Regions from separate parts of the Streptomyces sp. NPDC059142 genome, predicted to be linked through region 3. Evidence: riboswitches for the same ligand, from Rfam matches in the RefSeq annotation. Region 3 holds a riboswitch; each other region holds the start of a gene.

Region 1 (10,139 bases), on a different contig from region 3:
ACCGGCGGGCGGCGGGTCACGGTCCGCGGGCGGATCATGGGACTCGCCCATTCCGACGACCACCTGGTCGAATTCCTGCGGCTGGCCGGGCTGCCCGACGCCTGGGAACTGCTCGACGACCCCACCTGGGTGGAGTGGCAGGGCGGCCCCGCGCACGAGTACAGCGTGGTGGTGTGAGGGCCCCCGGCCGTCCCGCCGTCCCGCTGTCCTGCCGCTCCGCCGTCCCGCCCGGCCTCCCTCGGCCCCCGCGGGGCCCCGGCGCCGGTCAGTCCGCCATGATCGCGGCGAGCTGCGTCAGGCTGTCGATGCGCCAGTCCGCCGCCTTGACCACGGCCGGGTCGTCGGCCCACAGATACCCCCACGGACCGCGCCGCAGATGCGCCGTGCGCAGGCCCGCCTCCTTCGCGGGGAACAGGTCGTACGCCGGGTGGTCGCCCACGTACACCGTCCGGTCGGGCGGCGCCTGCGCCACGTCGGCCACCCGCGCGAAGAACTCCGGGGACGGCTTCGCGACGCCCCACTCGTCCGAGGTGGCGACGAGATCGGCCGGCAGGTCCAGTCCGCGCAGCAGCTCACCCGCCCGTACGGTCTGGTTGCCCGCCAGGACGACCCGGGCGCCGAGCTTCCGCAGGCCCGCGAGGGCCGGCCGGACATCGGGGTAGAGGTCGGACTCGTCGAGATGCTGGCCGCGCCCCGAGGCCTCCCTGGCCCGGTACGCCTCGGCGACGTCCATGCCGGGCCGGATGAGGCGCAGGGCGTCCGTCTCGTCCCTGTCCTGGACGGTGGCGGCGCCGACCAGCGCGGAGACGGTATGGCGCGGAATGCCGAGCCAGTCGGCCCAGGAGGCCCAGTGGCGGTCGTCGCGCACCAGGGTCTCGCCCACGTCGAACACGATGGTTTCGATCATCGGCCCCAGCGTAGAGGGATACGCTCCGCCGATTGTCAGTGGCTGGCCGTAGCCTTGCTCCTATGTTCGCTTCTTCTTCTCACCCGAAGTCCGCGTCCCCGTCCCCCGTCAGATCCGCCGCGGTGGTGAACGCGGAGATCCGCGCGCTGTGGGCGCGCGCGGGCAGCGCGCTGTCCTCGGCCGAGCAGGAGCGCTACCAGCGGCTGCTGGTGGAGTGGGCCGCGGCCGTACGGGCGGACGTGGTCGAGGCCGCGTAGCGCGGCGCCTTTCCCGGCGGTCCCACGGGAAAAGGGCGGCTCCACGGGAAAGTGGTCATGACCGTGCTCCGGATGGCGTAGAGTTGCATTCAACGGCGCGGGGTGGAGCAGCTCGGTAGCTCGCTGGGCTCATAACCCAGAGGTCGCAGGTTCAAATCCTGTCCCCGCTACTGGAAGAAAACGAAGGCCCGGATTCCTGGTGAATCCGGGCCTTCGTCGTGCCCGGAGCCATGGGGGAGACCGGGGCTTGACCTTTACGTAACGTCAACTTCTACCGTGAACGTCATGGAGTGGTCGATCCAGGACATCGCGAAGAAGGCCGGCACGACGAGCCGTACCCTCCGGCACTACGGCGAGCTGGGACTGCTGGAGCCCAGCAGGACCGGCGCCAACGGGTACCGGTACTACGGCCAGGAGGCCCTGGTCCGGCTCCAGCGGATCCTGCTGCTGCGGGAGCTGGGGCTCGGGCTGCCGGAGATCGCCCGGATACTCGACGGCCGGCAGGACACGGCCGCCGCCCTGCGCGGCCATCTGGACCTGCTGGAACAGGAACGCGAGCGCATCGGACGGCTGATCACGTCGGTGCGGACCACTCTCCACAAGACCGGGAACGGAGAGGAACTCATGGCGGAAGAAGTGCTGGACGGCTTCGCGCACACGCGCTACGAGCGGGAGGTCACCGAGAGGTGGGGCCGTCCCGCCTACGAGAGGAGCGACCGCTGGTGGCGCTCGCTGAGCGGGGAGGAGCGCCGGGCGTTCGGGGCGCGGCACGAGGCGATCGCCCGTGACTGGGGGCGTACCGCGGCGGCCGGTCACGGCGCCGCGAGCGAGGAGGCGCAGGCGGTCGCCCGGCGTCACTGCGACTGGCTGTCGGTGACCGTGGAGCCCACCAGGTCCTATGTCATCGGCGTGACGGCCATGTACGTCGATGATCGACGTTTCACCGCGGCGTATGACCAGTACGGTGAAGGTACGGCTGTGCTCGTGCGGGACGCCATGAAGGTGTACGCCGAGCGCCACCTGACCGACTGAGCTTCTGTACAACGGTGCTCCGTGGTCCCAGTACCGGTCCCCTACCGGTCTTTCGTAGCCCAGTCGGCCGAGGGCGGGTCGCTGCCCGGCGCGGCAGCGACCAGCCTGGGTGGAGCGCGGTACCGTCCGCAGCCGTCGGCGGACCGGGCAGGAGACGACTGGTGGGGAAGCTCAGGAAGATCGGAGAGCGCCTCGGCGGCAGGAGCAGGCGGGACGCCGACGGAGCGGGTGTCCTCGGTGCCGACGGCGCCGGCTTCTGGGCGACCACGGGCAACGGGCGCGACCACCGGCGCGACCCCGCCCGCAACCTCGCCCAGGTGGGCGAGGCGGCGCCGTACGGGCCGCACGGACCGTACGGGTACGCGGCGCGGCGTCTCGCCGGGCGCCGGCTGGTCCGGTTCCTGCCCGCGCTGGTGATCATCGGCGGGGTGGTCCTGGATCTGGCGACCCCGGCGCGGGTGACCGGGGCGCCGCTCTTCGCCGCCGCCCCGCTGATCGCGGCGCCGTTCTACCCGATGCTCGGCACCCTGACGGTGGCCGTGGTCTCCCTCGTGGCCGAGGCGGTGCTGCGGGTCCACACGGACACGCTCTTCTCGGTGGTGTCGTACAGCGAACTGCTGACGGTGCTGCTCGTCTCCGCCCTCGCGCTCTACATCAACGGGGTCGTCAGACGCAGCGGCGAACGGCTGGCGTCCGCCCGCATCATCGCGGAGACCGCCCAGCGCGCCGTGCTGCCCAGACCGGCGGAGCGGATCGGCGGGCTGCGGATCGCGGCGCGGTACGAGGCGGCGCAGGAGGGCGCGTTCATCGGGGGGGACCTGTTCGCCGTGCAGGACACGCCGTACGGGGTACGGCTGGTGGTCGGCGACGTACGGGGGAAGGGGCTGGAGGCGGTCGAGGCGGTCGCCGTGATCATCGGGTCGTTCCGGGAGGCGGCGGAGCAGGAGAGCTCGCTGGAGGGTGTCGCGGAGCGGCTGGAGCGCTCGCTGCTGCGGGAGGGGACGCGGCGGGACGGGCTGGATGTCTTCGAGGGGTTCACCACGGCCGTACTGGCGGAGATCCCGCACGGCGAGGACGTCGTACGGCTCGTCAACCGGGGCCATCCCGAGCCGCTGCTGATGTGCCACGACGGGGCGGTCCGGATGCTGGCGACGCGCGATCCGGCGCTGCCGCTGGGCATGAGCGAGCTGGGCGCGTGGCCGGACCGGGCGGAGCAGTCCGTGTACCCGGACGGCGCGACGCTGCTCTTCTACACGGACGGGCTCACCGAGGCGCGCGACGCCCGGGGGGTCTTCTACGTACCGCGTGAACGGCTCGACGGGCGGATCTTCCAGGGGCCCGACGAGATGCTCCAGGCGCTGATCGACGACGTACGGCTGCACACGGGCGGCGGCAGTCAGGACGACATGGCGCTGCTGGCGGTGAGCCGGCCCGCGGAGGGGGAGCCGGAGCGGCGCAGGACGATGCGGATCGTGCCCTGAGGGCAGCCGGTGATCGCGCCCCGACGGGAGCCGGGGGCGGTACGGCTCCGGCCGTCCGGTCGCGGAGGGTGATCGGTACGTACCCCTCCGCATAACATATGACATACCGTCAGGTATGTGGAGTGGATCGATCTGCTCAGGTTGTCGATCAACTCGCCCTGATGTGGACTCTTGTGTCCCGGTACATCCGATGCGAAGTCGTTAACGATCACCGGGAACAGCTTGGAATAAAGCCCTGGTCTCTATTAACGTTCGATAACGCAGCGCGGTCGTCCCAGCCGTCGTCAGAGATGGCACCGTGCGCGTGCGCCGAATCCCGCGAGGGAACCGGGGAACCACCAATTGGGGTGAATCGGGAGCTACTTGCCGTCCTGGACGGCAGGGGGCCTCCGTAGGAGACCTTCCTGCTCCGAACCCGTCAGCTAACCCGGTAGGCGAGAAGGAAGGAAAGGAGCACGCCTCAGTGGCGTCCAACCAGCCTGCCCCCACGGCCACGGCGACCTTCGCACCCCACTCCTTCGGCAGCGGCGGTGAGAACGAGGCGCCCGGCACCTGGGGGGAGTGGAACCCCACCGAGGAGTCCGTCCGCCCCGTACGCGGCAAGCACCGCGTCGCCAAGCAGCGCAACGGACTCGCCCGCAGCTCCACCGTCCTCGGCGTCGGTGTCATCGCCGCCGTCGGCGCGGGCGGCATCGCCACCGCCCAGGACAAGCCCGCGGTCTCCATATCTCTGCCCGATGCCATCGCGGACAATCTTCCCGACGCCAAATCCCTGCCGGGGATGGGCTATCTCGGCTCGGACGACTCCGACTCCGAGGTGCTGGCCGGCGCGCCGCTGACGACCGCCGGGCTGACGGCCTCGGACACCGAGCAGGGCGCCACCGACGCCGGCGAGGCGCTGCGCGCCCGCATCCTCCAGCAGGCCGAGCGGCAGCAGACCGAGGCCGACGCCACGCAGAAGGCGGCGGCGCAGGACGCGGCGGCCGAGAAGGCCGCGGCCCAGGCCAAGGCGCGCCAGACCGACGCCGAGAAGAAGATCGAGGCGGCCAAGAAGAAGGCCGAGGCGGAGGCCAAGGCCAAGGCCGAGAAGGAGCGCCTCGCCAAGCTGGCGGCCAGCTACTCGCTCCCCACCTCCTCGTACACCCTCACCTCCTCCTTCGGCCAGTCCGGCTCCCTCTGGTCCTCCGGCTACCACACCGGCCTGGACTTCGCGGCGCCGACCGGCACCCCGATCAAGGCCGTGCACAGCGGCACCGTCAAGTCGGCCGGCTGGTCGGGCTCGTACGGCTACCGCACGGTCCTGGAGCTGGATGACGGCACGGAGATCTGGTACGCGCACCAGTCCTCCCTCTCCGTCAGCGCCGGGCAGAAGGTCTCCACCGGTGAGGTCATCGGCCGCGTCGGCGCGACCGGCAACGTGACCGGGCCGCACCTCCACCTGGAGGTCCACACGGCGGGCGGCACGGGCATCGACCCGATGGCCTGGCTGAACGGCAAGGGCATCAACCCCTGAGACGCGCCCCCGCCCTCGCGGGGGACTCCTCCGGCGAGGGGCTCCTCCGCAAGGGACTCCTCCGAGAGGGACCCCTCCGCGAGGGACCCTCCGCGGAGGATCAGTACTGCCGGTACGGGTTGTAGCCGTCGTAGTCGATGTACGGCGGCGGCACCCGCACCCGGCCCGTGGCCCGCGCCGCGTATGTCAGCGCGGGCCCGGCTATCTCCTTGCGTTCCCACAGGTGGTGCAGCAGCTCCTGCTCGCGCTCCACGAAGTCCGGGCCGACCCGGTCCCGCCCGGCCCGGTGGCGCAGGAACGCCAGGGACGTCGCGAACGCCTCGTACTCCCCGACCGCCCGCGCCGCCGCGCGGCCGTGGCCGCGGTTCGCGAACCCCCGCGCCATCGCCCGCGCCCGCATCGAGGAGAGCGCCAGAGGCGCGGCCGGGGGCAGCCACCCCGCCGCGGCGTACGCGGGCAGCTCGGCGGCGAGCGTCCGCAGCTCGCGCTGGCGGCTCCAGATCACCAGCCAGGTCAGCAGCCCGAAGACCGGCACCATGAACGCCCCGTACACGGCGTAGAAGCCGAAGGGCCCGAAGAGCGACGCCGAGGCGTTCCACAGCGCGTGCATGCCCATCGCGAGGACCAGCCCGAGCAGCGGCAGCACCACCCGGCGCACCTTCTGGTGCCGGGCCGCCACGGCCGCCAGACCGAAGCCGATGCCCGTCGCCGCCGTGAAGAGCGGGTGCGCGAACGGCGACATCACGACACGGACGAAGAAGGTCGCCGCCGTGACCGAATTCAGCCCGGAGTGCCCCTGCGTCTGGTCCTCGCCGAAGGCGTTGCCCAGATAGAGGATGTTCTCCGTGAAGGCGAAGCCCGTGGCGCTGAACCCCGCGATCACCACGCCGTCCACCAGTCCCGTGAAGCTCCGGCGGCGGAAGAGGAAGATCAGCAGGATCGCCGTGGCCTTGGCGCTCTCCTCGACGACCGGCGCTATCACCGTGGCGCCCAGGGACTCGGCGCCGGCCGGGTCGGCGGTGGCGGTGGCGATCCACTCCGTCGCGAAGGAGTTGGCGATGATCGCGACGAGCGCCGCGGCGAAGGCGCCCCAGGCGAACGCGAACAGCAGATTCGTCCACGGTCCCGGCTCCACCCGGTCCAGCCAGCGGAAGGCGGCGGCCAGCAGCGGTACGGGCAGCACGGCGAGCCCCAGCCCCACCAGGAAGCCCTGGGGCCCGGTCTGTTCCCGGACGAGCGCGAGGATCACCAGCGCGCAGAGCGCCAGCACCGTGATCAACGCCCCGGCCCTGACCCCCCTGTTGCGCCAGAGCGCGCGCGTCGGCCGGTAGCGCCTGCGGGCGGGCGGGGGCACGGCGCTCCACAGATCGCCGCGCAGCTCCTGCTGCTCGTAGACGGGGATGGCCGGGTGCGGGTCGAGGCGGTGCGGGGACGGTTCTGACACCTGATGACCCTAACGAGGGACACTGACACCTGGCGATCACCCCGGGTGATCCCGGGGCCCGGCATCCGGTCCGGAACCCTCCCGGCAGGGGCCCTACGGGCCTTTTGGGTCTTACGGGTCTTACGGCGCCCGGCGGAACAGCAGGTCGTGCACCACATGCCCCTTGTCGAGCCCCTGGCCCTCGAACCGGGTCAGCGGGCGGAACGCGGGCCGCGGCGCGTAGCCGCCGTCCGGCGCCGTGTTCCCGAACCGCGGATGGGCCGTCAGCTCGGCGAGCATCTGCTCGGCGTACGGCTCCCAGTCGGTCGCGCAGTGCAGTACGGCCCCGGGCTTCAGCCGGTCCGCGGCCAGGTCCAGGAACTCCGGCTGGATCAGCCGGCGCTTGTGGTGGCGCTTCTTGGGCCAGGGGTCGGGGAAGTAGACCCGTACCCCGTCGAGCGAGGCGGCCGGCAGCATCTCCCGGAGCAGGATGATCGCGTCGCCGTTGGCCACCCGTATGTTGGACAGCCCGTTCTCCTCGGCGAGCCGGAGCAGATTGCCCTGGCCCGGGGTGTGCACGTCGACGGCGAGGATGCCGGTGCCGGGGTCGTCGGCGGCCATCCGCGCGGTCGCCTCGCCCATTCCGAAGCCGATCTCCAGGACGACCGGCAGCCCGTCGAAGAGCGCGGCCGGGTCGAGCACCCGCTGTCCGTCGATGTCCAGGCCCCAGGCCGGCCACAGCCGCCGCAGCGCCTCGGCCTGCCCGGTGGTCACCCGGCTGCGGCGCGGCTGGAAGCTGCGGATCCGCCGCTCGAAGTGCGACCCGGCGGGGTCGGCCGCGGGGCCCGTGCCCTCGGGGAACATCCGGCTCGCGGGACGGCTCGCGGGACGGTCCGCGGGACTGCTCGCGCTGCGGCTCGCTGTGGGGTTCTCGGTCATCTCGGCAATCCGGGCTGGTGGGAGCGGCTGGTGGTACGGGTGGGGGCGGCCGGGACCCGGTCGCGATGCCCCAATTCTACGGACCCCGGCGGACCGCCCCGGGGCCCTACTCCTGCGCCAGCGCCGCGAGCGCCCGGCGGGCCACCTCCCGGCCGATGGGCAGCGACGCGGTCGCCGCCGGTGACGGCGCGTTCAGGACATGGACCGTGCGGCCCGCCCGCCGGATCAGGAAGTCGTCCGCCAGGGTGCCGTCCCGCAGGACCGCCTGGGCCCGCACCCCCGCCGCCGCCGGGCGCAGATCGGCGTCCCGCACCGCGGGGAGCAGCCGCCGTACGGCCGCCGCGAAGGCCCGCTTCGACAGCGAGCGGCGCAGCTCGCCCGCGCCGTACCGCCAGTGCCGGCGCGCGATGCGCCACGACCCCGGCCAGGCCAGCGTCGTGGCCAGCTCCGCCGGGCGCACGGCGGCCCAGGTGTAGCCCTCCCGGGCCAGCGCGGGGACCGCGTTCGGGCCGACGTGGACGCTGCCGTCGACGGACCGGGTCAGATGCACCCCGAGGAACGGGAACGCCGGATCCGGCACCGGATAGACCAGCCCCCGGACCAGCTCCGGCCTGGCCAGCTCGTAGTACTCGCCCCGGAACGGCACGATCCGCATCCCCGGCTCGTCGCCCGCCAGCCGGGCCACCCGGTCGCACTGCAACCCCGCGCAGTTGACCAGGGCGCGCGCCCTGACCACCGCCCCGGACGCGGTGCGGACCGCGACGCCCCAGGGGCGCCGGTCGACGGCGGTGACCTCAGAGCCGTACCGTACGGACGCGCCCGCGGCCTCCGCCGACGCGGCGAGCTGCCGGGCGACCGCCGCGAAGTCGCAGACGCCCGTCGTGCCGACCTGGATCGCCGCGACGCCGCGTACCTGCGGCTCGTACTCCATGATCTGCGCCGGACCCAGCTCCCGTACCGGCAGGCCGTTCTCCCGGCCGCGCTGCACCAGGGCGTGCAGCCGGGGCAGCTCCTCGCGGCGGGTGGCGACGATCAGCTTGCCCGTGACCCGGTGCGCGATGCCGTACTCCGCGCAGAACTTGACCATCTCGGCGGAGCCGCGCACCGCGTACCGCGCCTTGAGCGACCCCGGGCGGTAGTAGACCCCGCTGTGGATCACCCCGCTGTTGTGGCCCGTCTGGTGGCGCGCCGGTCCCGGCTCCTTCTCCAGCACGACGACACGCGTGCCGGGGGCCGCGCGCGTGATCGCGTACGCCGTCGACAGACCGACGATCCCGCCGCCGATCACCAGTACCTCGCAGTCGAACCCCACGCGTGTGCCCATCGCGCGCGTCACCTCCCACCCCGATAGTGCACTGGCCCGGGGACGGCGTGCTCAAACCCGCGCGCGGGCACCAACGCGACCGGGGGCCTTTCCGACCCCGCCGGCGGACCTCCTCGTACCGCCGGTGGGACCTGGACGAGTCATTCCGAAGTCCCGTCCGCGGGGAGGGGCGGACGACGCCACTTCGGAACGGCTCGTCTACGCGGGCGCCACCAGCAGCGGCCTGGCCCGCTCCCGCAGCTCGACCACCCGGGGCTCGTCGCCGTACGGCTCCAGCCGGTGCAGCAGATCCCGTACGTACTCGGTCGTACGGGCCGACGAGATCCGCCCCGCGACCTCCACCGCCCGCGTACCGGCCGCGCAGGCCGCGTCCAGATTGCCCGACTCCAGCTCGGCCACCGCGCTCACCACCAGCCGCAGGCCGTGCGAGCGTACGAACTCCTCCGTCGGCCGGGAGAGCGCCTGCTCCGTGAACTGCCGTACCTGGCGCGGCGCCTTCAGATCGCGGTAGCACTCGGCGGCGTCGGCCGCGAACCGGTCGTACGAGTAGAAACTCAGCCACCCCGGATCCGCGTCACCGTCCCGGGAGCGCTCCAGCCACCCCTCCGCGGCCTTCAGCGACGCCCCGGCCGCGACCGCGTCGCCCGCCTTCGCGTGCGCCCGCGCCTCCACCAGCCGGAAGAAGCTCATCGTGCGCGCCGTGGCCAGCCCCCGGTTGCGCTCCAGCGCCGCCTGCGCCAGGTCGACGCCCTCGTCGGCGAAGCCCCGGTACGTCGCCTGGAGCGACATCGACGCCAGCACGTACCCGCCCAGCGGCACGTCGGCCGCCGCCCGCGCCAGCCTCAGCGCCTGGATGTAGTAGCGCTGCGCCGCCTCCTGCTGACCGGTGTCGAAGGCCATCCACCCGGCCAGCCTGGTCAGTTCGGCCGTGGCGCCGAAGAGCCCCCGGCCGACCTCGTCGCTGTACGCCCCGAGGAGCAGCGGCGCCGCGTCGACCCGCAGACACTCCGGGACCATGGACGAACGCCAGTCCCCGCCCCCGTACTTGGAGTCCCAGCGGCGGGCGTCGGACGCCGCCTCGCGCAGCTTGGCGACATCGCTGTGGCCCACGCGCAGCGGGGACAGCTCGCCGGGCGCCCCGGCCTGCGCGGTCGCGTCGGAGGCTCCCTGCGCTGCGGGTCCGCCCCCGCCGTGCGCTCCCTGCGCCGCCTCCGCGACCGCCGGATCACGGGCGACCGAGGAGTCGGCGGGTGTTATCAGCCA
Region 2 (10,139 bases), on a different contig from region 3:
GCCGGCGCCGTACCCCCGCCAAGCGCTCCGCCCTCCTCACCGTCGCCGTGCCCTCCGCCTGTGTGATGGGCGTCGCCGGTATCGCCGCCGCCTCCGTCGGCGGACTCACCGGTGAGGACACCAAGGACGACTCCACCACCACGGCCTCCGCCGAGGACACCGCCTCCGCCAAGCCCGTCGCCGCGGCGGCCAACAACAAGCTGGACACCCAGCTCGCCGCGCTCAGCGCCGACGCCCGCGACTTCGGCGACCGCGCCAGCCGCACGCAGGAGCGGATCGACCTCCAGGAGCGGAAGGCCGAGGAGCGGAAGCGGGCCGCCGAAGAGGCGGCGCGCAAGGAGGCGGCCCGCCCCAAGTTCGCCCTCCCCGTCTCGCAGCACGGACTCAGCGCGTACTACGGCCAGGCCGGCGTCAACTGGATGTCCATGCACACCGGGATCGACTTCCCCGTCTCGTACGGCACACCGGTCATGGCCGCGACCGACGGCACCGTACGCACGCAGTACAACAGCGCCTACGGCAACATGGCCATCGTGACCTCCCCGGACGGCACGGAGACCTGGTACTGCCACCTCAGCAGTACGAAGATCCGCTCCGGTTCGGTCAAGGCCGGTGACGTGATCGCCTACTCCGGCAACTCCGGCAACTCCACAGGACCGCACCTGCACTTCGAGGTACGGCCCGGCGGCGGCTCGGCGATCGACCCGCTGTCCTGGTTCCGCAGCCACAGCCTCGACCCGACGTAGCCGGGTCACGCGGCACAGAACAGCACAGCCAGAGGCGAGCGCCGCGGCCCACCGGCCGCGGCGCTCTTCCTTGCCTCGTCCCTACAGCTTCTCGACCGGCGCGTACCGCAGCAGCAGCCGCTTGGGCTTGGTGTCCCCGAAGTCGACCGTCGCCTGCGCGTCCGCGCCCACGCCCGTCACCTCCATGACCGTGCCGAGGCCGAACTGGTCGTGCGTGACCCGGTCCCCCACCACCAGCGCGATCACCGGCTTGTCGCTCGCGCGCCGCGTCGCGAAGCCCGAGGGCCCGCCGCCCGACCGTGAACGCGACGCCGAGGAGGAGAGCGACGACGTGATCCCGGACGTCGGACCCGCCGGGATCTGCGCGCCGGTCCGCTTCCACTCCATGTGGTGTCCCGGGATCTCCTCCAGGAACCGCGAAGCCGGGTTGTACGAGGGCTGCCCCCAGGCGCTGCGCATCGACGACCGTGTCAGATAGAGCCGTTCACGGGCGCGCGTGATGCCCACGTACGCGAGTCGGCGCTCCTCCTCCAGCTCCTTCGTCTGGCCGAGGGCGCGCATGTGCGGGAAGACGCCGTCCTCCATGCCCGAGAGGAACACCACCGGGAATTCGAGGCCTTTGGCGGTGTGCAGCGTCATCAGCGTGATGACACCGGAGCCGTCCTCGTCCTCGTCGGGGATCTGGTCGGAGTCGGCGACCAGCGCGACCTTCTCCAGGAACTCGGCGAGGGTCGGTGTCGCGGCCGGGGCGGCGGCAGCGTCCGTACCGTCCCCGCCGCCCTCTCCGCCCGCGTCCGCGTCGCCGCCGTCACCGGCGGTCGCGGCGGCCTGACTGCGCTCCTGTTCGAACTCCAGCGCCACCGAGGCCAGTTCCTGAAGGTTCTCGATCCGCGTCTCGTCCTGCGGGTCGGTCGACGCCTGAAGCTCGGCCAGATAGCCGGTCCGTTCGAGTACGGCCTCCAGGACCATGGCCGGTCCGGCGCCCGATTCGACGACCGTACGCAACTCCTCCATGAGCGTGTTGAAGCGCTTGACGGCGTTGGCGGAGCGCGCCGCCATGCCGTACGCCTCGTCCACGCGCCGCAGCGCCTGCGGGAAGGTGATCTTCTCCCGGAGCGCCAGGGCGTCGATCATGGCCTCCGCGCGGTCCCCGATGCCGCGCTTGGGCACATTAAGGATCCGGCGCAGCGGTACGTTGTCCTCCGGATTGGCGAGGACACGCAGATAGGCCAGGACGTCCCGGACCTCCTTGCGTTCGTAGAAGCGCACTCCGCCGACGACCTTGTACGGCAGGCCGACCCGGATGAAGATCTCCTCGAAGACACGGGACTGCGCGTTCGTCCGGTAGAAGACGGCGACATCGCCCGCCTTGGCCTCGCCCGCGTCCGTCAGCCGGTCGATCTCGTCGGCGACGAACTGCGCCTCGTCGTGCTCCGTGTCCGCGACGTAGCCGGTGATCTGGGCGCCCGCGCCGGCCTTGGTCCACAGGTTCTTCGGGCGGCGGCTCTCGTTGCGCTCGATGACCGCGTTGGCCGCGCTGAGGATCGTCTGCGTGGAGCGGTAGTTCTGCTCCAGCAGGATCGTCGTCGCGTCCGGGTAGTCCTCCTCGAACTGGAGGATGTTGCGGATCGTGGCGCCGCGGAAGGCGTAGATCGACTGGTCGGCGTCGCCGACGACGCACAGCTCGGCCGGGTCCTCGCCCTCGCCCGAGGGGCCCACCAGTTCGCGTACGAGGGTGTACTGGGCGTGGTTGGTGTCCTGGTACTCGTCCACCAGGACGTGCCGGAAGCGGCGCCGGTAGTGCTCGGCGACGTCGGGGAACGCCTGGAGCAGGTGGACGGTGGTCATGATGATGTCGTCGAAGTCCAGAGCGTTGGCCTCGCGCAGCCGCGCCTGGTACATCCGGTACGCCTCGGCGAGGGTCTTCTCGAAGCCGTCGACCGCCTGCCCGGCGAAGGTCTCCTCGTCGACCAGCTCGTTCTTCAGGTTGGAGATCTTGGCGCTGAAGGACTTCGGCGGATAGCGCTTGGGGTCGAGGTCCAGATCGCGGCAGACCAGGGCCATCAGCCGCTTCGAGTCGGCGGCGTCGTAGATCGAGAACGACGACGTGAACCCGAGCCGCTTCGACTCGCGCCGCAGGATCCGTACGCAGGCGCTGTGGAACGTCAGCACCCACATCGCCTGGGCGCGCGGGCCCACGAGCTGGCCGACGCGCTCCTTCATCTCGCCCGCGGCCTTGTTGGTGAAGGTGATCGCCAGTATCTGGCCGGGGTGGACGCTTCGGGTGCCGAGGAGATGCGCGATCCGGTGGGTCAGCACCCGGGTCTTGCCGGACCCGGCCCCGGCGACGATGAGCAGCGGCGATCCCGTGTGCACGACGGCCGCCCGCTGCTCCTCGTTCAGCCCTTCGAGGAGCGAGGCGGGGTCGATGACCGTGCGGGGCGCGCCGTCGCGGTGGTACGGGTCCCGGGCCGGGGGCACGTCGTACGCGCCCTGGAACAGGTCGTCGGGCACCTGCTCCGGGGCGTGCTCGTCCTGGTCCTCGGGCGGCGGGGGGTGCTCGTCGCCGGAGGGCTGGAGGTCGGCCAGGAAGCTGTCGTCAAAGAGGCTGCTCATCGCTTAACGAGTCTAGGCGGCCGCACTGACAGTCGGCGCCCGACCGGGAAAGCCGGTGGGGGAAGTCGGCCCCGCGGGCCGGGCCGGGAAGCCGGACGGTCCCGGTCCACATACGGAGCGTGACGCTATACCCCGCACGGGGGCTCCCTGCACTCCACACGAGCAAATGGTCACAGAAATGTATCGGGCATATCGGCCATCCACCTTCACATCAGCGCCACATTTTGGCTAGCGTGCTCGATCAGGCAGCCCGTACCTCTGATGGCGATCCGCGCCGAGCGGGCGGCCCACGCCGAATCCGGGCTTTCCGCAAGGAAGTTCGGAACCGGGGACCCACTCTGCACGACCGGGGTGAATCGGGCCGTACGTTCGCCGTACGCACAAGGCCCGTAGGGCAGCCTTCCGTTCCGCCCGAACCCGACAGCTAACCCGGTAGGCGGTCCACGGAAGGAGATGCCGAACTTGGCGTCGCATCGCAAGTCGCGCAGCCGTAGCGGAGTAGGCCCCAACTCTTCCGCGGTCGGAGTGACGACGGCCGCCATCGCCTCGGTCACGCTGCTGTCGACGCAAAGCGCGGACGCCGCGCCCGCGGATTCGAAACCGTCGGTCGAAGAGGTGCAGAAGAAGGTCGACGCCCTGTACCGCCAGGCCGGTGGAGAGTCGCAGACGTACAGCAGGGCGAAGGAGACCACGGCCAAGCAGAAGCGCACGGTCGACCGGGTCATCGAGGGCGTCGCCAAGAGCGCGGACAAGCTGAACGAGGCGCGCCGTACGCTCGGTTCCTCCCCCGCCGCACGGCCCGGGGAAGCCGCGGGCACCCCGGCGGCCACCCTGGCGTTCACGGACGGCCCGCAGCCGCACGCCGGGCGGAGCGGGGCGGTGGACGCGCCGACCGACCGTCGGCGGAGCACCGTCGCGGAGCCCCCGGCGCGCCACGCGGAGGCGGTGGAGGAGCGGGACCGGGCCGCCATGAGCCTCGATCCGGACGAGTCGCCCGCCTCCCTGCGGAACAGCAAGGAGAGCATCCAGAAGAAGCTCGCCGAGGCCCGCGCGCTGCTGGCGCGGCTCACCGCGGAGGAGCAGGCGCGGCTGGCCGCGCTGGAGCGCAAGAGGGAAGAAGAGGCCCGGCGCGCGGCGGAGGCGCAGGCCAAGGCGGAGGCCCGCGACAAGGCGGAGGCCGAAGCGGAGGCGGAGCGCCGGCGCGAGGCGGGACAGCCCCAGGTCACCGACGCGGGCGGTCTCGCGGCGGCGAGCACCGTCGGCGGTACGGTTCCGGTCGCGGTCGGCGGCACCGCCATGGAGGCCGGGACCGGCGGTGACCCGGCCGCCACGTACGCGGCCAAGGCGGCCAAGGTGCTGGCCTTCGCCGCCGCCCAGATCGGCAAGCCGTACGTCTGGGGCGCCTCGGGGCCGAGTTCGTACGACTGCTCGGGGCTGACCCAGGCTGCCTGGAAGGCGGCGGGCGTCGAGCTGCCGCGCACCACCGCCGCCCAGGTGAACACCGGCACGCGCGTCGCCACCGACGACCTGCTCCCGGGCGACCTGGTCTTCTTCTACGACGACCTCAGCCACGCCGGTATCTACATCGGCGACGGCATGATGATCCACGCGCCCAAGCCGGGCGCGAACGTACGCGAGGAATCGATCTACTACATGCCGATCTACGGCAGCGTCCGCCCGGCCTGACCCCCGGCCCGGTCACCGGCCGGGCCTCGGGTCGGATCTCCGGCCCGGGTCTCCGGCCGGCCCTGGGGTCCGGTCTACGGCCCGGGTCTCCGGCCGGGCCTCGGGTTCGGTCTGCGGCGGGTCCTCGGGTCCGGTATGCGGCGGGTCCTTGAGCGGTCCGTCCCCGGCCTCCGGTTCCCCCGCGCACGCGGGGGACGGAGCGCCGGGATCAGGTCCAGAGGGTGGCGATGAGGATGTTCGCCACCGTCAGCCCGCCCACCGCGCCGAACAGCGGCTTCGCGGCGGCCTCGTCGTCCCGCTTCACGTACACGATGCCCAGGATCACGACCAGGACGGCCATCTTGACGCCGAGCTTGATGTTGTTGAGCGCCTGGTCGTCGGCCTGGCTGAGGCCCACCAGCACCATCCCCGTGATCAGCATCGTCAGCGCTCCGTGCAGCATCGGAGGGGTGAAGCGCGCCGTCCCGGCGCTCATCGCCTTCGTCTGCGTCAGGAATCCGCCGAGCAGCGAGGCTATGCCGATGATGTGCAGGGCGACGAAGACATTGATGAGTACGTCCATGCCGGGAGCGTAGCCGGGCCGTATCACCCCTCCTCGGTGAGGTGAGGCTTACTTCCATGATCGATCGGGTCCGTCCGGAAGGGCACAAGTGCGCACTCCGGACGGACGATCCTGATCAGGAAGCGCTCCGGAACCTTCACCTCCCGCCAATTCCCGCCATGCCGAGGCCGAGTCGTGATCCGGCGTCCTAACGTCCTGCGTGCGGCCCCTCCCCGGCCGTACCGGGCGGCCGTACCGCACGGAATCGACGGAGACGAAGGAAACGGACCCCGCCCCCGTGGCAGCGCACCGAAAGCCCAGACAACGCCCGTTCACCGGCCAGGCCGGCCGCACCGCCGCGACGCTCGCGCTCGCCGGTGCCGCGACCGCCACGGCGGCGGGACCCGCGCACACCGAGCCCCGGCTCACCCCCGCGCAGATCAAGGCCAAGGTCGACGCGTTGTACACGCAGGCCGAGGCCGCCACCGAGCAGTACAACGGCACGAAGGTGAAGGCCGACGAGGCCCGCGCCTCGCTCACCGTGCTGCGCGACGAGGCCACCCGCAGGACGGAGCGGCTCAACGCCTCGCGGGACCAACTCGGCTCGATCGCCTCGGCCCAGTACCGCAGCGGTGGCCTCGACCCGGCCGTACAGCTCGCCCTCAGCTCCCGTCCCGAGGAGTATCTGGAGCGGGCCGGTCTCGCCGAGCGTGCGGGCAGCCGGCAGGCCGCCGCCGTCGCCGGGATCCGCAGGGAGCTGTCGGTCGTCGCCGGGCTGCGCTCCCGGGCGGACACCCAGCTCACCGATCTCACGGCCCGCCGCGCCGAGCTGGCCCGGCACAAGTCCACCGTCCAGGGGAAGATCGCCTCCGCCCGGCGGCTCCTGGACAGGCTCACCGCCGAGCAGCGCGACCGCTACGAGGCGCGGGACGGCGGGTACGCCGCGCGCGCGGACCGCGGGACGCCACGCGGTGCGGTACGGGCGCCGAACGCGCGGGCCGAGGCCGCCGTCGCCTTCGCGTACGGGGCGATCGGCAAGCCGTACGTCTGGGGCGCGACCGGCCCAGGGTCCTTCGACTGCTCGGGGCTGACCCAGGCCGCCTGGCGCGCCGCCGGGGTCGCCCTCTCCCGTACCACCTACACACAGATCAACGCGGGCAGGCGCGTCACACGCTCCGAGCTGGCCCCCGGTGACCTGGTGTTCTTCTACTCGGGCATCAGCCATGTCGGGATCTACGTGGGCGACGGGCAGATGATCCACGCGCCGCGGCCGGGCACGGCGGTCCGGCTCGCGCCGGTCGACCAGATGCCGTTCGCGGGGGCCGCCCGGCCCGTCTGACGCCCCCCGGACACCTCTGATGACTGTCACGCGGCACCGGCCGGATCCGTCATGGGGCCCCGGCCGCCGAGGGGTTGTCTCCGACGGCCCATGCCGGAGTGCCTCGTTCCCTTCCCCGGTTGACGATGAGCACGAGAACGCCATCGGAACGGTGAGGGGGAGAGGAAAGGGGCGGTCGTGAGCCGAGCCACCGCTGTCAGTACGACGGTCCTCGTCGTCGGCGCACTGTTCGTCCTGGCGCCCGTGGGCGTCACCCCGAAGGGCTGCGGGGATCTCTCCGGCGGCCGGCTCTGTGTCGAGGGCCCGATCGGCGGCGCGGGCCACTTCACCACGCGCTATGTACGGACCGGGGTCGGCCACGAGATCCCCGTCCGCCTCGGCTACCAGCGCAGGGATGCCCGGATCACGGCGTTCCCCGGCTGGTTCGGCACCGTGCGCACCCGGCAGGGCCGCGCCGAGCTGACCGGCGTCCTCGACACGCGGCCCGGCGAGTGCATCCGCGGCGTGCTGGCCCACCAGGGGCGGCTGTACGTGACCGGCTGGCACTGCCGGTGAGCCGCGGACGGGGCCGCGCCCGGCGGGCCGCCGGGCGTCGGCTCCGCAGTCGGGCCGGTCGGCAGGGCGCCGGGCGTCGGCTCCGCGGTCAGACCAGCCGGCGGGCCGTCGCCCAGCGGGTGAGTTCGTGGCGGTTGGAGAGCTGGAGCTTGCGCAGGACCGCCGAGACATGGGACTCCACGGTCTTCACCGAGATGAAGAGCTGCTTGGCGATCTCCTTGTAGGCGTAGCCCCGCGCGATGAGCCGCAGCACCTCGCGCTCGCGCTGCGTGAGCCGGTCCAGGTCCTCGTCCACGGGCGGCGCGTCGGTCGACGCGAAGGCGTCCAGGACGAAGCCGGCCAGCCGGGGCGAGAAGACCGCGTCGCCCTCCTGGACCCGGAAGACCGAGTTGACCAGATCCGTGCCGGTGATCGTCTTGGTGACATAGCCGCGGGCGCCGCCCCGGATCACGCCGATGACGTCCTCGGCCGCGTCCGAGACCGAGAGCGCCAGGAAACGCACCGGGTTCTCGGCCGCCGTCATCATCGGCGCGCAGCGGCGCAGCACCTCGACCCCGCCGCCGCCCGGCAGATGGACGTCGAGCAGGACGACCTCGGGGCGGGTCGCGGTGATCACGGTGACCGCCTGGTCGACGTCGGCCGCCTCGCCGACGACCTCGACGCCCGTCTCCTCCGTACGGCCGATCTCGGCCTGGACGCCCGTACGGAACATCCGGTGGTCGTCGACGAGCACGACGCGGACGCGGCGGCCGTCCCCCGCCGGGTCCCCGCTCGCCGCGGGAGTGGATTCGGCGTGTACGCCCTCGCTCATGGTGTCTGTCCCTCGCCCTTGTCGCTCCGCAGCCGTCTGCGCGGCTCTCGTACCGTACGGTCCCCTCCCGGCGACCGGTCCATCCACCGCCGGTCGGCGCGTGCCCCCGCTCAGTCGGCGCGCTCCATCTCCAGCTCGACCTCCGTGCCGCCGTCGGGCACCGCGCGCAGCCGGGCCGTGCCTCCGTTGCGCTGCATACGGCCGATGATCGACTCCCGGACGCCCATCCGGTCGTCCGGGACGGAGTCCAGATCGAACCCGGGGCCGCGGTCGCGTACGGAGAGGAAGACCGTACGCCCCTCGACCTCCGCGAACACCTGTACGGCGCCGCCCTCGCCACCGTACTTGGCGGCGTTGACCATCGCTTCGCGCGCGGCCTGCATCTGCGCGGACAGCTTCTCGTCGAGCGGGCAGTCGCCGACGACCACGACCTCGATCGGCACGCCGTGGTAGTCCTCCACCTCGGCCGCCGTCCGCTTCACCGCGTCGGCGAGCGTCGTGGGCTCGTCCGCCTCGTCCTTGCCCGTGCCCTCCGGCTTGTAGAGCCAGGCGCGCAGCTCGCGCTCCTGGGCGCGGGCGAGTCTGCGTACCTCTCCCCCGTCGTCCGCGTTGCGCTGGATGAGCGTCAGGGTGTGCAGCACGGAGTCGTGGACGTGCGCGGCGACCTCGGCGCGCTCCTGTGCGCGGATCCGCATCAGGCGCTCCTCGGAGAGGTCCTGGGTCATCCGGACGAGCCAGGGCCCGGCGAGCAGCGCGACCCCGGCGACGACGGCGATCGCGCCCGTCAGCACATTGCCGAACTGGGCCGCCGCGCCGCGGACCACCATGAAGACGGCGAGGCCGAGCCCGACCAGGGCGACGCCGGAGAGCCCCCGGGCGAGCTGGAGTATCCGGCGGCGGCGGCCGATCTCGGTCCAGCGGGCGCGTCGCGCGTTGTCCGCCTGACGCCAGACGAGGACGACGCCGACGCCGATCAGCAGCATCGGCCAGATGTAGCGGTCGGCGTCGCTGCGGCCCAGGCTGACGTTGCCGATGAAGGTGGCCGCGCTGACGACCAGCGCGAGCAGGGCGAAGAGCTGGCCCTTGTCGGGCTTGCGCAGCCGGCGTCTGCCGTCCGGGCTGGTCTCGAAGAGCGGGCGGGACTCGACGGCCCGGCCGCCGACGCCGAGCGGGACGACGATCCAGAACACGGCGTAGAGCAGGGCGCCCAGGCCCTGCGAGAAGAAGAAGATGAGGAAGACGAGCCGGACCCAGGCCACCGGCAGTCCGAGATGGCCTGCGAGTCCGCGCGCGACCCCGCCGAGCATCCGGCCGTCCGCGCTGCGGTACAGCTTGCGCGGCGGCTGCTCCTCGGGCCCGGGGGCACGGGAGTGCGGCGACGCGGCGGTGCGAGGCGGGGCGGCTGGCATGCACCGATGGTCACACGGCGGGGCGGGACAGGGCATCAGGGTCGTACCCCTGACGTGACCCTGATCCGGGACCGGGGGCTCCGGGGGGCCAATATCAGGGTCAGACCGGGGTCGTCGCCGGTGGAGACCGGGCCCTCGCCCCGTCACCATGGTCGTATGACCCAGCCGCCGACTCAGCCGCCGTCCTCGCCGACCGCGCCGTCCGCCGCACCGCCACCGCCCTCGGGCGCCACCGCGGTCGCGGGCGCCCCCGCGCATCTGCACCGCAGCCCCCGGCAGAAGGTGTTCGCGGGCGTGTGCGGCGGGCTCGGCCGGTACTGCGACGTCGACCCCGTCATCTTCCGGATCGTGCTCGGTGTGCTCGCGGCCACGGGCGGGCTCGGGCTGATCTTCTACGGCTTCGCCTGGCTGCTGATACCGCTGGAGGGCGAGGAGG
Region 3 (10,139 bases):
ACCCGGCTGAGCATCGGGGTGCAGAGCTTCGTGGACGCGGAGGCGCGGGCCGCGGTGCGCCCGCAGCGCCGTGCGGAGGTGGAGGCCGCGCTCGGCCGGATCAGGGACGCCCGCATCCCGGTCCTCAACATCGATCTCATCTACGGCATCGACGGCCAGACCCCGGCGACCTGGCGCCGCTCGCTGGACGCGGCGCTCGCCTGGCGCCCCGAGGAGCTGTATCTCTACCCCCTGTACGTGAGACCGCTCACCGGCCTCGGCAAGCTCGGCGCGGGCAGTGACGCCCGGTGGGACCGGCAGCGGCTGGGGCTCTACCGGCAGGGCCGGGACCATCTCCTCGCCGAGGGGTACGAGCAGGTGTCGATGCGGATGTTCCGCCGCCGGGACGCGCCTCCCCAGGGCGCCGACGACTACGCGTGCCAGACCGACGGCATGATCGGGCTGGGCTGCGGGGCCCGTTCGTACACCTCGCGCCTGCACTACTCCTTCGACTACGCCGTCGACATGCGCGCGATACGGGCGATCATCGACGCCTACACGCGGACGGAGGACTTCTCCCGTGCCGAGGTGGGCCGCCGGGTCGACGGGGACGAGGCGCGCCGCCGCCATCTGCTCCAGTCGCTGCTCCAGGCCCGGGGCATGGCGGTGGCGGAGTACCGCGCGCGCTTCGGCGCCGATCCCGCCGAGGACTTCGGGACGGAGCTGGACCGGTTCGCCGCCCTCGGCTGGCTGGACAGCGGTGCGGGCCCCGGGCTGCTGCGGCTCTCCCCCGAAGGGCTCGCGCACTCCGACGCACTGGGCCCGGCGCTGTTCTCGCCCGCCGTACGGGCCGCGATGGCCGCGTACGCCTCGAAGTAGACCGCCGAGGCGGCCCGGCGCGGGCCGCCGCCGAAGCGTTCCGAACGCCCCGAAGGGAGCCCCATGGACCTGACGATCCTCTACCGCGGGCCGCTCGCCTCCTGCGACTACGACTGCCCGTACTGCCCGTTCGCCAAGCGGCGGGACAGCCCGGAGCGGCTGCGTGCCGACCGGGCGGCCCTGGAGCGGTTCACCGCGTGGGCGGCCGCCGCCACGGACGACCGGCTCTCCGTGCTGTTCACGCCCTGGGGCGAGGGGATGGTCCGCTCCTGGTACCGGCGGGCGCTCACCGAACTCTCGCTGCTGCCGCACATCCGCCGGGTGGCCGTCCAGACGAATCTCAGCTTCCGTACCGACGGGCTGGCGGACGCCGATCCCGCGAAGCTCGCCCTGTGGTGCACGTACCACCCGGGGCAGACGCCGTACGAACGTTTCCTGACCAAGGCCCATGAGCTGGCGGCGCGCGGGATCCGGTACAGCGTGGGGGTCGTCGGACTGGACGAGCATCTGGAGCACGCACGCCGGCTGCGCGCCGAGCTGCCCCCGCACGTCTACCTGTGGATCAACGCGGCCGAGGGACACACGTACACGGACGAGGAGGCCGCGCGGTGGACGGAGCTGGATCCGCTCTTCCCGTACAGCCGCCATCCGCACCGCTCGGCCGGACTGCCGTGCCGCACGGGCGAGTCGGTGATCTCGGTGGACGGTGAGGGCACGGTACGGCGCTGCCACTTCGTCCGCGCCGAGCTGGGCAATCTCTACGACGGCTCGTACCGGCGCGCGCTCGCGCCGCGGGCCTGTCCGCTGGCGGTGTGCGACTGCCATATCGGCTATGTCCATCTGGAGACGCTGCCGCTGTACGACGTCTTCGCGGGCGGGGTGCTGGAGCGGATCCCGGCGGGGGCGTGAGGTCACGACGCCCCCGCCGCCCGGGACCCGGGCCGTGTCAGTGCTCCAGGGGCAGCAGGTCCGGCCGCTTCGCCTCGATGTGGTCGCCGGAGGAGGCGCCGCGCAGCCTCCGTCCGATCCAGGGCACCAGATACTCGCGGGCCCAGTGGATGTCGTCGCGCCGTACTTCGAACGTGCCGCGCGGCGGCAGCGGCGGCCACGGCTGGTCCGGGTCGGCGGGGACGTCGACGCCGAGCACCTGTCCGGCGCGCAGCGCGACCCGGGTGTGGCCCTCGGGCGACAGATGCAGCCGGTCGCCGTCCCAGGCCCGCCGGTCCTGGACGGTCCTCAAGGACCAGAGGTCGAGGACGGGGCAGCCGTAGCGGTCGGCGATGGCCCGTGTGTGTTCGTTGAACGTGGCGATCTTGCCGCGCAGATGGCGCAGGACGGGCACGCGGCGGGTGTCGAAGCCGGTGGCCAGCATGACCGTGCCGACGGCGCCGGTGAGATCGGCGACGGCCCGCTCGAAGCGCTCGGCGACGTCGTCGGGGTCGGTGCCGGGGCGGATGATGTCGTTGCCGCCCGCGCAGAAGGTCACCAGGTCCGGGGCGAGTTTCTTGGCCCGGGGGATCTGTTCCGCGACGATCTGGTCGAGGAGCCGGCCGCGTACGGCCAGGTTGGCGTAGCGGAAGTCGCCGTGGACGGGGTCGGCCGTCGCACCGGAGAGCGGTAGCTGGTCGGCGAGGAGGACCGCGAGCCGGTCCGCCCAGCCGACGAACAGCCCGTCGGGTCCTGGATCTCCCACACCCTCCGTGAAGCTGTCACCGATCGCCGCGTACGACCCGAATATCTTGTCTCTTCTTGCTCTCGAATCGTCTGCCACAGCAGGGTATTTTCCACCCGGCCATGTGACCTACGCGACCGTAGGCAGGGGTTGACGTGGGGTGAGAAAGACCATCGGTCAATTTTCTTTCAAGTGGGAATAGCGAAATCCCGTACGGCCCGGCACTTATCGGTGCCGGGCCGTACGGGAAATGCGGGTGCCTCGGTGTGCGTCGGACGGGTCAGATGGAGACGCCGTTCTGGCGGAGGAAGGCCAGCGGGTCGACGTCCGAGCCGTACTCCGGTCCCGTGCGGATCTCGAAGTGCAGGTGCGGCCCGGTCACATTGCCGGTGGCCCCGGAGAGCCCGATCTGCTGCCCCGTGGAGACGCTCTGGCCGGCCGAGACGGAGAGGGAGGAGAGGTGGGCGTACTGGGAGTACATGCCGTTGTCGTGCCGGATGACGATCTGGTTGCCGTACGAGCCGCCGCTGCCCGCGGTCACGACGGTGCCCGCGCCGACCGCCTTCACGGTGGTGCCGGTGGAGGCCACGAAGTCCACACCGGTGTGGTAGCCGCTGGACCAGCTTCCGCCCGCGGCGCGGTACGCCGTACCGACGCCGACGCCGTCGACCGGCAGGGTGAAGCCGGAGGCGCTGGTCCGCGCGGCCGATTCGGCGGCGGGCGCCGCCTTCTTGGCCGCGGAGGAGGAGGTGCCGGACGAGGGCGCCTTCGACGACGTGGACGCCTTGGGCTTCGACTCGGTCCTCGACTGCTTCGAGGCGGCGGGCGCCTCGGAACGGGCGGTCGCGTTCCTGCCGCCGATGGTGAGCTTCAGGCCGGGGTGGATCAGCCCGGGGTCGGCGCCGACGGCCTGGCGGTTGTCCTCGTACAGCCGCTGCCAGCCGCCGCGTACGTTCTGCTCGTCGGCGATCTTGGAGAGGTAGTCACCGGCGACCACCGCGTAGGTGCGCACGCTCGTGCCCTCGGAGCGGGTGACCTGCGTCGCGGCGCCTCTCTGCGGGGCGGCGGCGGGCAGGTTCTGCGCGGTGTGCGCGGTGGCCGGCGCGGCCTGCGGAGCGGCGGCGGGCGCGGCCTGCTGCGCGGCGTGCGCGCCGGTGGCGCCGATGAGCGGCAGTGCGATGGCGGCGCCGCCCGTTCCTGCGGCGATGAATCCGCGCGAGAGCGGGTTGGTCTTCGGGCGGCGGTGCTTACCCTTCGCGGGCATGGCGAATTCCTCTCCGGCGCCTACGAGGTGAGCTGTCGGGTTCGGGCTGGAGCTGCCCGGCCGCGCGTGGTGCGCGACTTCACCCCGAGCCGTCCTGATGCCGGAGCACCGGAACGGCGTACTACCTGGGTCCCCCGCTCCTGCCACGCGTGAATGGGTGGATGGTGTCCCCGAGGCGGCGGCAGGATTCGGCGTTCCGCTCGGATTGAGGGTGAACGTAGGCGAGTGGGACGGCCGGAACAAGCCACCCTTTTCCGTCGGCGGCGCCCGGGTCCTTCCGGGGGAAGATCGCCCGTCACCCTGCGTGGAGTTCCGCCTCCAATTCCCTTTCGAGCGGGCCTTTCCCTTTCGCGCCGTCACCACGGAACGTCACGGATATGATCCTGCTCACGAGACGCGCCCCATCTCCCCCGCGACCGGGGCAGGTTATGCGGAATCAGTCAATCCGGACAGAGGTGTGTTTGGGCGTTTCCTCCCCGCATGACCGGTCCGTGCGTGGACGTCCCCCGGCCGTTCCGCCGAACCGCCCCGCGCGCCAGGGGATGCCGTGACGTCGGTAGGGTCGGGAGCCGACTCCGCCGGCGATCGGCGCCGACGGCAGATCCGGAGGAGCAGGCGTGACGCAGCAGTCGCCGCAGGTCCCGTCCACCGAGCCCGAGCTGTCCGGAGTACGCAACTTCCGTGATGTCGGCGGCCTTCCGACCGGGGACGGACGGCGGGTGCGGTACGGCGCGCTCTACCGCAGCGGGCATCTCGCCCACGCCGGCGTCGAGGACACCGCCTTCCTCACCGGCCTCGGACTCCACACGATCTTCGACTTCCGCAACTCCGCCGATCTGAGGCTGGACGGCACGGACGTGGCGCTGCCGGGCGTACGTCACGTGAACATCCCGCTCTCCGACCCGGCCGACGGCGCCGAGTTCTGGCGGCTGGTCCGCCACGGCGACCTCGAACAGCTCCGCGAGCTGCTCGGGGAGGGCAGGGCCGCGGCCCGGATGATCCGCTCGTACGGCGCGATCGTCACGGAGCGCACGGCGGAGCACGGCCGTCTGCTGCACGCCCTCGCGGAGGACAGTCTCCCCGCGCTGCTGCACTGCGCGGCGGGCAAGGACCGCGCCGGCCTCTCGGTGGCCGTGGTGCTGCTCGCGGTCGGGGTGGAGCCGGAGGCGATCGAGGCGGACTACCTCAAGTCGAACGACCCGCACCGCCGTTACCTCTTCCGCCGCGCCGACCGCACGCCCGCCGCGCTGCCGGAGGAGGCGTCGGCGCTGATCAGCCCGCTCTTCGACGCCCGCGCCGACTATCTCGCCGCCGCCTTCGAGACCATCGAGGGGACCTGGGGCTCCACCGACCGCTATCTCTCCGACGGCCTGGGCCTCACACCCGGGACCCGCGAACGGCTGCGCGCCCGCCTCCTCGACGAGGGCTGACGCCGCGGGCGCTCCGGCACGGCCGGGCCGTCACTGCCCCTGGGCGCCGAGCTCGAAGAGGAGATAGAGGAAGGCCGCGAAGACATGGCCGGCGACCAGATAGGCGAAGAGCCGGATCACCAGTCCGCGCGGGAACTTCTTCTCCTCGTTCATCACATGTTCCGGCGCGCCTTCGCGCGGCGCCGGCTGCTCTGTCTCCGACATGGTGGGGACCTCTCTCAGCGGGTCAGACACGGGGGGCCGGGCCACCGAGGCACAGATCGGCGGCGGGGCTCTGGAGCAGGGTGTGGACGAAGAGCAGCTCGGTCCCCTCGGGGCCGGCCGCGGCGATGCGGTGCGGGGTGAGCGAGTCGAAGTGCGCGCTGTCCCCGGGGCCGAGCAGATGCAGGGTGTCGCCCAGGCTCAGCCGGAGCCGGCCGTCGAGGACGTAGAGCCACTCCTCACCGGGGTGGACGCGGACCAGGTCACCCTGCGCCCCGTACGGGACCTGGAGCCGCAGCGGCTGCATGGCGCGGCCGGAGCCGCCCGCCTGGTGGTAGGTCCAGCCGTCGGCCTCGACGGGTTCGGCGCGGCCGGCCCGGACGATCGGCTCGCGCTCCGGAGGGGCCTCGCCGAGCAGTTCGGAGACGGTCGTTCCGTAGATCCGGGCCAGACCCAGCAGCATGGGCAGGGAGGGCTGTCTGCGCCCCGTCTCCAGCCGGGAGAGATGGGCGGGTGAGAGCCCCGCCCGCCGGGCGGCGGCCTCCAGGGTGAGCCGGCGGCCCCGGCGCAGTTCACGCAGGCGCGGCGCGACGTCGGGAAGCTGGTCGGACAGCGCGTCGGCCGCCTCTCCGGCGGAGGGTGTGCTCATACGTCCATTGCGCCAGGAACTTTCCTCCGGGGCAAATTTCTTGCCCCGGAGGCAAAAGGCTATCGGTTGGCGACGGCCTGCTTCACCAGTGTCCTCCCGAAGTCCCACATCAGTCCGCCCCCGGCGTGTGCGTCGTCCATCACGGCCGTGAAGGCCGTCACGAAGCGGTCCACCTCGCGCTCCCCGATGGTCAGGGGCGGAATCAGTTTGATCACTTCGAGATGGTCGCCGGAGACCTGGGTGAGGATCCGGTGCTTCTGGAGCAGCGGTACGACGACCATCTGGGCGAAGAGCCCCTTGCGCGCGGCCTGGAGCATCGCCCAGCGCCCGCGCAGCCGCATCGAGTCGGGCCGGCCGAACTCGATGCCGATCATCAGCCCCCGGCCGCGTACCTCGTGCAGCAGCTCGTAGCGGTCCACGAGGGCGGCCAGCCGGGATCTGAGCAGCTCGCCGGTGGCCCGCGCGCCCGCGACGACCTGCTCGTCCTCCAGCACCGACAGCACGGCCAGCCCCGCCGCCATGGCCTGGGCGTTGGAGCCGAAGCTCGCGGAGTGGACCAGGACCCGGTCCATCGAGGAGTAGACGCGCCGGAAGATCCAGTCCTTGCCGAGGGTCGCGCCGACGGGCACGTAACCGCCGGAGAGGGCCTTCGCGACGCAGACGAGGTCCGGCTCCACGCCCTCCTCGTGCTGGTACGCGTAGAAGTCGCCGGTCCTGCCGAGGCCGGTCTGCACCTCGTCGGCGATGAGCAGCGCCTTGTGGCGGTGGAGCAGCTCCTGGGCGGCGCGCAGGAAGCCGGGGGGCGCGGCGTGGACGCCCTTGCCCTGGATCGGCTCCACGATGAGTCCGGCCACATCGCCGCGGGCCAGCTCCCGCTCCAGCGCGTCGAGGTCGCCGAGCGCGATCGCGGTGTCGGGCAGCAGCGGCGCGAAGCCGTCGCGGAAGCCGTCCTCGCCGTTGACGGAGAGCGAGCCGGTGGTCAGCCCATGGAAGGCGTGGCCGCAGTAGAGGATCCTGGGGCGGCCGGTGGCGTACCGGGCGAACTTCAGGGCCGTCTCGACGGCTTCCGTACCGCTGTTGCCGAAGAACACCCGGTCCAGGTGCGGGCTGTGGGCGAGCAGCTTCTCGGCGAGGAGGCCGGGCAGCGGCTGGCAGTCGAAGCGGGTGAGGTCGGCGAGGGAGGCGTCGAGGACGTCGTGGAGCGCCTTGCGTACGACGGGGTGGTGCCGGCCGAGGCCCATCACCCCGAAGCCCGCGAGCATGTCCAGGTAGTCGTTGCCCTCCGCGTCCCAGAAGTAGGCGCCCTCGGCCCGTTCGTAGACCCGGTCGAAGCCGATGGTGTGCAGCATGCGAGGGAGCTGGTGGTTGAGGTGTCTGGTGTGCAGCTCGTAGCGCTCGGCGCCGCGCTCCGCGAGCAGCCGCGCGAGGTCGAACCCCTTGGACGGCGCCGGCGCGGGCTCGGGGGTTTCCTTCATCGCGGGCTCTCCTTCCCGGTCAGCGCGGTGGTGATCCGTCCGGCGATCTCCACCGGGGTGAGCCCGATGTCGGCCAGCACCTCGCCGCGTTTGGCGTGCGCCAGGAACTGTTCGGGGATGCCGAAGGTACGCAGCGGTACGTCGACGCCCGCGTCCCGGAGCGCCTGGCCAATGGCGGAACCCACGCCGCCGCTGCGGCAGTTGTCCTCCACGACCGCGACCAGCCGGTGCCGTTCGGCCAGCGGTGCGAGCTGTTCGTCGACGGGTTTGACCCAGCGCGGGTCGACCACGGTGCAGCCGATGCCGCGCTCCGCGAGGAGCCCGGCGGCGTCCAGGCAGACCGGGGCGAGCGCGCCGACCGCGACGAGGAGCACGTCGTCGGCGCCGTCCGGCGCCCCGCGCAGCACATCCATGCCGCCGACGCGCCCGACGGCGGGGATCTCCGGTCCCACCGCCTCCTTCGGGAAGCGCACCACGGTCGGCGCGTCGTCCACGGCCACGGCCTCGCGGAGCTGGGCGCGCAGTTGTCCGGCGTCGCGCGGCGCGGCGATCCGCAGTCCGGGGACGCACTGGAGCATGGACATGTCCCACATGCCGTTGTGGGAGGGTCCGTCCACCCCGGTGACCCCGGCGCGGTCCAGGACGAAGGTCACCCCGCAGCGGTGCAGGGCAACATCCATCAGGAGCTGGTCGAAGGCGCGGTTGAGGAAGGTCGCGTAGACGGCGACGACGGGGTGGAGGCCGCCGGTGGCGAGTCCGGCGGCGGAGACCGCCGCGTGCTGTTCGGCGATCCCCACGTCCCAGATCCGGTCGGGGAACCGCTCGGCGAACTTCGTCAGCCCCACGGGGTGCAGCATGGCCGCCGTGATCGCCACGACGTCGGGGCGCTCCTCCCCGATCTCGGCGATCTCGTCGCGGAACACCGAGGTCCAGGTGGGGGCCCCGGCGGGCGCCAGCGGCTCGCAGGTCAGCGGGTCCATCACGCCGACGGTGTGGAAGCGGTCCGCGTCGTCCTGGAGCGCGGGGGCGTAGCCGCGGCCCTTCTCGGTGAGGCAGTGCACCAGTACGGGACCGTGGAAGCGTTTGGCCCGGTGGAGGGCGGACTCCAGGGCGGCGATGTCATGGCCGTCGATCGGCCCGACGTACTTGAGGCCGAGGTCCTCGAACATCCCCTGGGGGGCGAAGGCGTCCTTGAACCCCTTCTTCGCCCCGTGCAGCGACCCGTACAGGGGGCGGCCCACGACGGGGGTGTGGTGCAGCACCTCCTTGCCCCAGGCGAGGAACCTCTCGTAGCCGTCGGTGGTGCGGAGCGTGGCGAGGTGGTCGGCGAGGCCGCCGATCGTCGGCCCGTACGAGCGTTCGTTGTCGTTGACGACGACGATCAGCGGGCGGTCCTTGGCGGCGGCGATGTTGTTCAGCGCCTCCCAGGCCATGCCGCCGGTGAGGGCGCCGTCCCCGATCACCGCGACGACATGGTCCTCGCCGCCGAGCACGTCCCGGGCCTTGGCGAGGCCGTCGGCCCAGCCGAGCACGGTGGAGGCGTGGGAGTTCTCGATGATGTCGTGCTCGGACTCCTCGCGGGAGGGGTAGCCGGAGAGGCCGCCCTTGCCGCGCAGTTTGGAGAAGTCCTTCCTGCCGGTGAGGAGTTTGTGGACGTACGCCTGATGACCGGTGTCCCACAGGATGCGGTCGGCGGGCGAGTCGAAGGCCCGGTGGAGGGCGACGGTCAGCTCCACCACCCCGAGGTTGGGCCCGAGATGGCCCCCAGTCCTCGCCACCGCCTCGATCAGGAACGCCCTGATCTCCCCGGTCAGTTCGTCGAGTTCGCTCGCCGTCAGCGCCTTGAGATCGTGCGGCCCCCGGATGTGTTCCAGGACGGACATGCTCGGCCCCCTCTCGGATTCGTGTCGCTCACGCTCTGGCGGCGGAAGCACCCGAGGGCGCCCGCCGCCGGCTCGTCCGTGGTCGGACCGTCACCGCGTCGGGACGACCGTTTCGCGGGCCGCGCGCAGGGACTCCTTGAGGGAGCCCATGGTGGCGAGGACGGCGGTCGGCTCGTAGCCGCAGTGCGCCATGCAGTTGGCGCAGCGCGGGTCCTTGCCGCGGCCGTACTTGGTCCAGTCGGTCTCCTCGATGAGCTGACGGTACGTCGGGACGTAGCCGTCGCTCATCAGGTAGCAGGGGCGCTGCCAGCCGAAGAGGGAGTAGTTGGGGATGGCCCACGCGGTGCAGGGGAAGTCGGCCTTGCCTTCGAGGAAGTCCAGGAAGAGCGGCGAGTGGTTGAGGCGCCAGCGCGCCCGGTTGCCGCCCGCGAAGGACTTCTTGAAGAGCTCCCGGGTCTGTTCGACACCCAGGAAGTGTTCCTGGTCGGGGGCCTTCTCGTAGGCGTAGGCGGGCGAGATCATCATCTCGTCCACCTTCAGGTCGTCGTTGAGGTAGTTGAGCACCTCGATGACGGTCTGCGGGGTGTCGGTGTTGAAGAAGGTGGAGTTGGTGGTCACCCGGAATCCGCGCCGCTTGGCCTCCTTGATCGCGGCGACGGCCTCGTCGAACACGCCTTCCTTGGCGACGGACTCGTCGTGCCGCTCGC

What was found. Region 3 has a riboswitch for cyclic di-AMP ahead of ACFXPK_RS21165 (peptidoglycan DD-metalloendopeptidase family protein). Riboswitches for the same ligand answer to the same signal wherever they lie in the genome.
Region 1: linked by a shared signal. The riboswitch ahead of ACFXPK_RS15685 (M23 family metallopeptidase) and the one ahead of ACFXPK_RS21165 (peptidoglycan DD-metalloendopeptidase family protein) in region 3 are both predicted to bind cyclic di-AMP.
Region 2: linked by a shared signal. The riboswitch ahead of ACFXPK_RS14715 (NlpC/P60 family protein) and the one ahead of ACFXPK_RS21165 (peptidoglycan DD-metalloendopeptidase family protein) in region 3 are both predicted to bind cyclic di-AMP.

What each region holds. Positions count from the first base shown of each region.
Region 1 covers NZ_JBHZDA010000035.1:47,784-57,922, forward strand. The annotation lists gene ACFXPK_RS15655 (hypothetical protein) at 1-177, shown strand, start outside; gene ACFXPK_RS15660 (HAD family hydrolase) at 266-907, opposite strand; gene ACFXPK_RS15665 (hypothetical protein) at 970-1,164, shown strand; tRNA gene ACFXPK_RS15670 (tRNA-Met) at 1,261-1,334, shown strand; gene ACFXPK_RS15675 (MerR family transcriptional regulator) at 1,450-2,196, shown strand; gene ACFXPK_RS15680 (PP2C family protein-serine/threonine phosphatase) at 2,514-3,677, shown strand; cyclic di-AMP (ydaO/yuaA leader) riboswitch at 3,975-4,129, shown strand; gene ACFXPK_RS15685 (M23 family metallopeptidase) at 4,141-5,190, shown strand; gene ACFXPK_RS15690 (PrsW family intramembrane metalloprotease) at 5,291-6,634, opposite strand; gene trmB (tRNA (guanosine(46)-N7)-methyltransferase TrmB) at 6,755-7,552, opposite strand; gene lhgO (L-2-hydroxyglutarate oxidase) at 7,659-8,876, opposite strand; gene ACFXPK_RS15705 (MFS transporter) at 9,075-10,139, opposite strand, start outside.
Region 2 covers NZ_JBHZDA010000032.1:34,972-45,110, reverse strand. The annotation lists gene ACFXPK_RS14725 (peptidoglycan DD-metalloendopeptidase family protein) at 1-746, shown strand, start outside; gene ACFXPK_RS14720 (ATP-dependent DNA helicase) at 828-3,362, opposite strand; cyclic di-AMP (ydaO/yuaA leader) riboswitch at 3,643-3,817, shown strand; gene ACFXPK_RS14715 (NlpC/P60 family protein) at 3,816-5,048, shown strand; gene ACFXPK_RS14710 (hypothetical protein) at 5,257-5,610, opposite strand; gene ACFXPK_RS14705 (NlpC/P60 family protein) at 5,888-6,928, shown strand; gene ACFXPK_RS14700 (hypothetical protein) at 7,106-7,483, shown strand; gene ACFXPK_RS14695 (LuxR C-terminal-related transcriptional regulator) at 7,572-8,294, opposite strand; gene ACFXPK_RS14690 (PspC domain-containing protein) at 8,405-9,703, opposite strand; gene ACFXPK_RS14685 (PspC domain-containing protein) at 9,860-10,139, shown strand, end outside.
Region 3 covers NZ_JBHZDA010000059.1:11,651-21,789, forward strand. The annotation lists gene ACFXPK_RS21150 (STM4012 family radical SAM protein) at 1-858, shown strand, start outside; gene ACFXPK_RS21155 (STM4011 family radical SAM protein) at 922-1,767, shown strand; gene ACFXPK_RS21160 (SGNH/GDSL hydrolase family protein) at 1,805-2,629, opposite strand; gene ACFXPK_RS21165 (peptidoglycan DD-metalloendopeptidase family protein) at 2,811-3,794, opposite strand; cyclic di-AMP (ydaO/yuaA leader) riboswitch at 3,799-3,964, opposite strand; gene ACFXPK_RS21170 (tyrosine-protein phosphatase) at 4,412-5,224, shown strand; gene ACFXPK_RS21175 (DUF6126 family protein) at 5,255-5,428, opposite strand; gene ACFXPK_RS21180 (helix-turn-helix domain-containing protein) at 5,451-6,074, opposite strand; gene ACFXPK_RS21185 (aspartate aminotransferase family protein) at 6,134-7,549, opposite strand; gene dxs (1-deoxy-D-xylulose-5-phosphate synthase) at 7,546-9,432, opposite strand; gene hpnH (adenosyl-hopene transferase HpnH) at 9,523-10,139, opposite strand, start outside.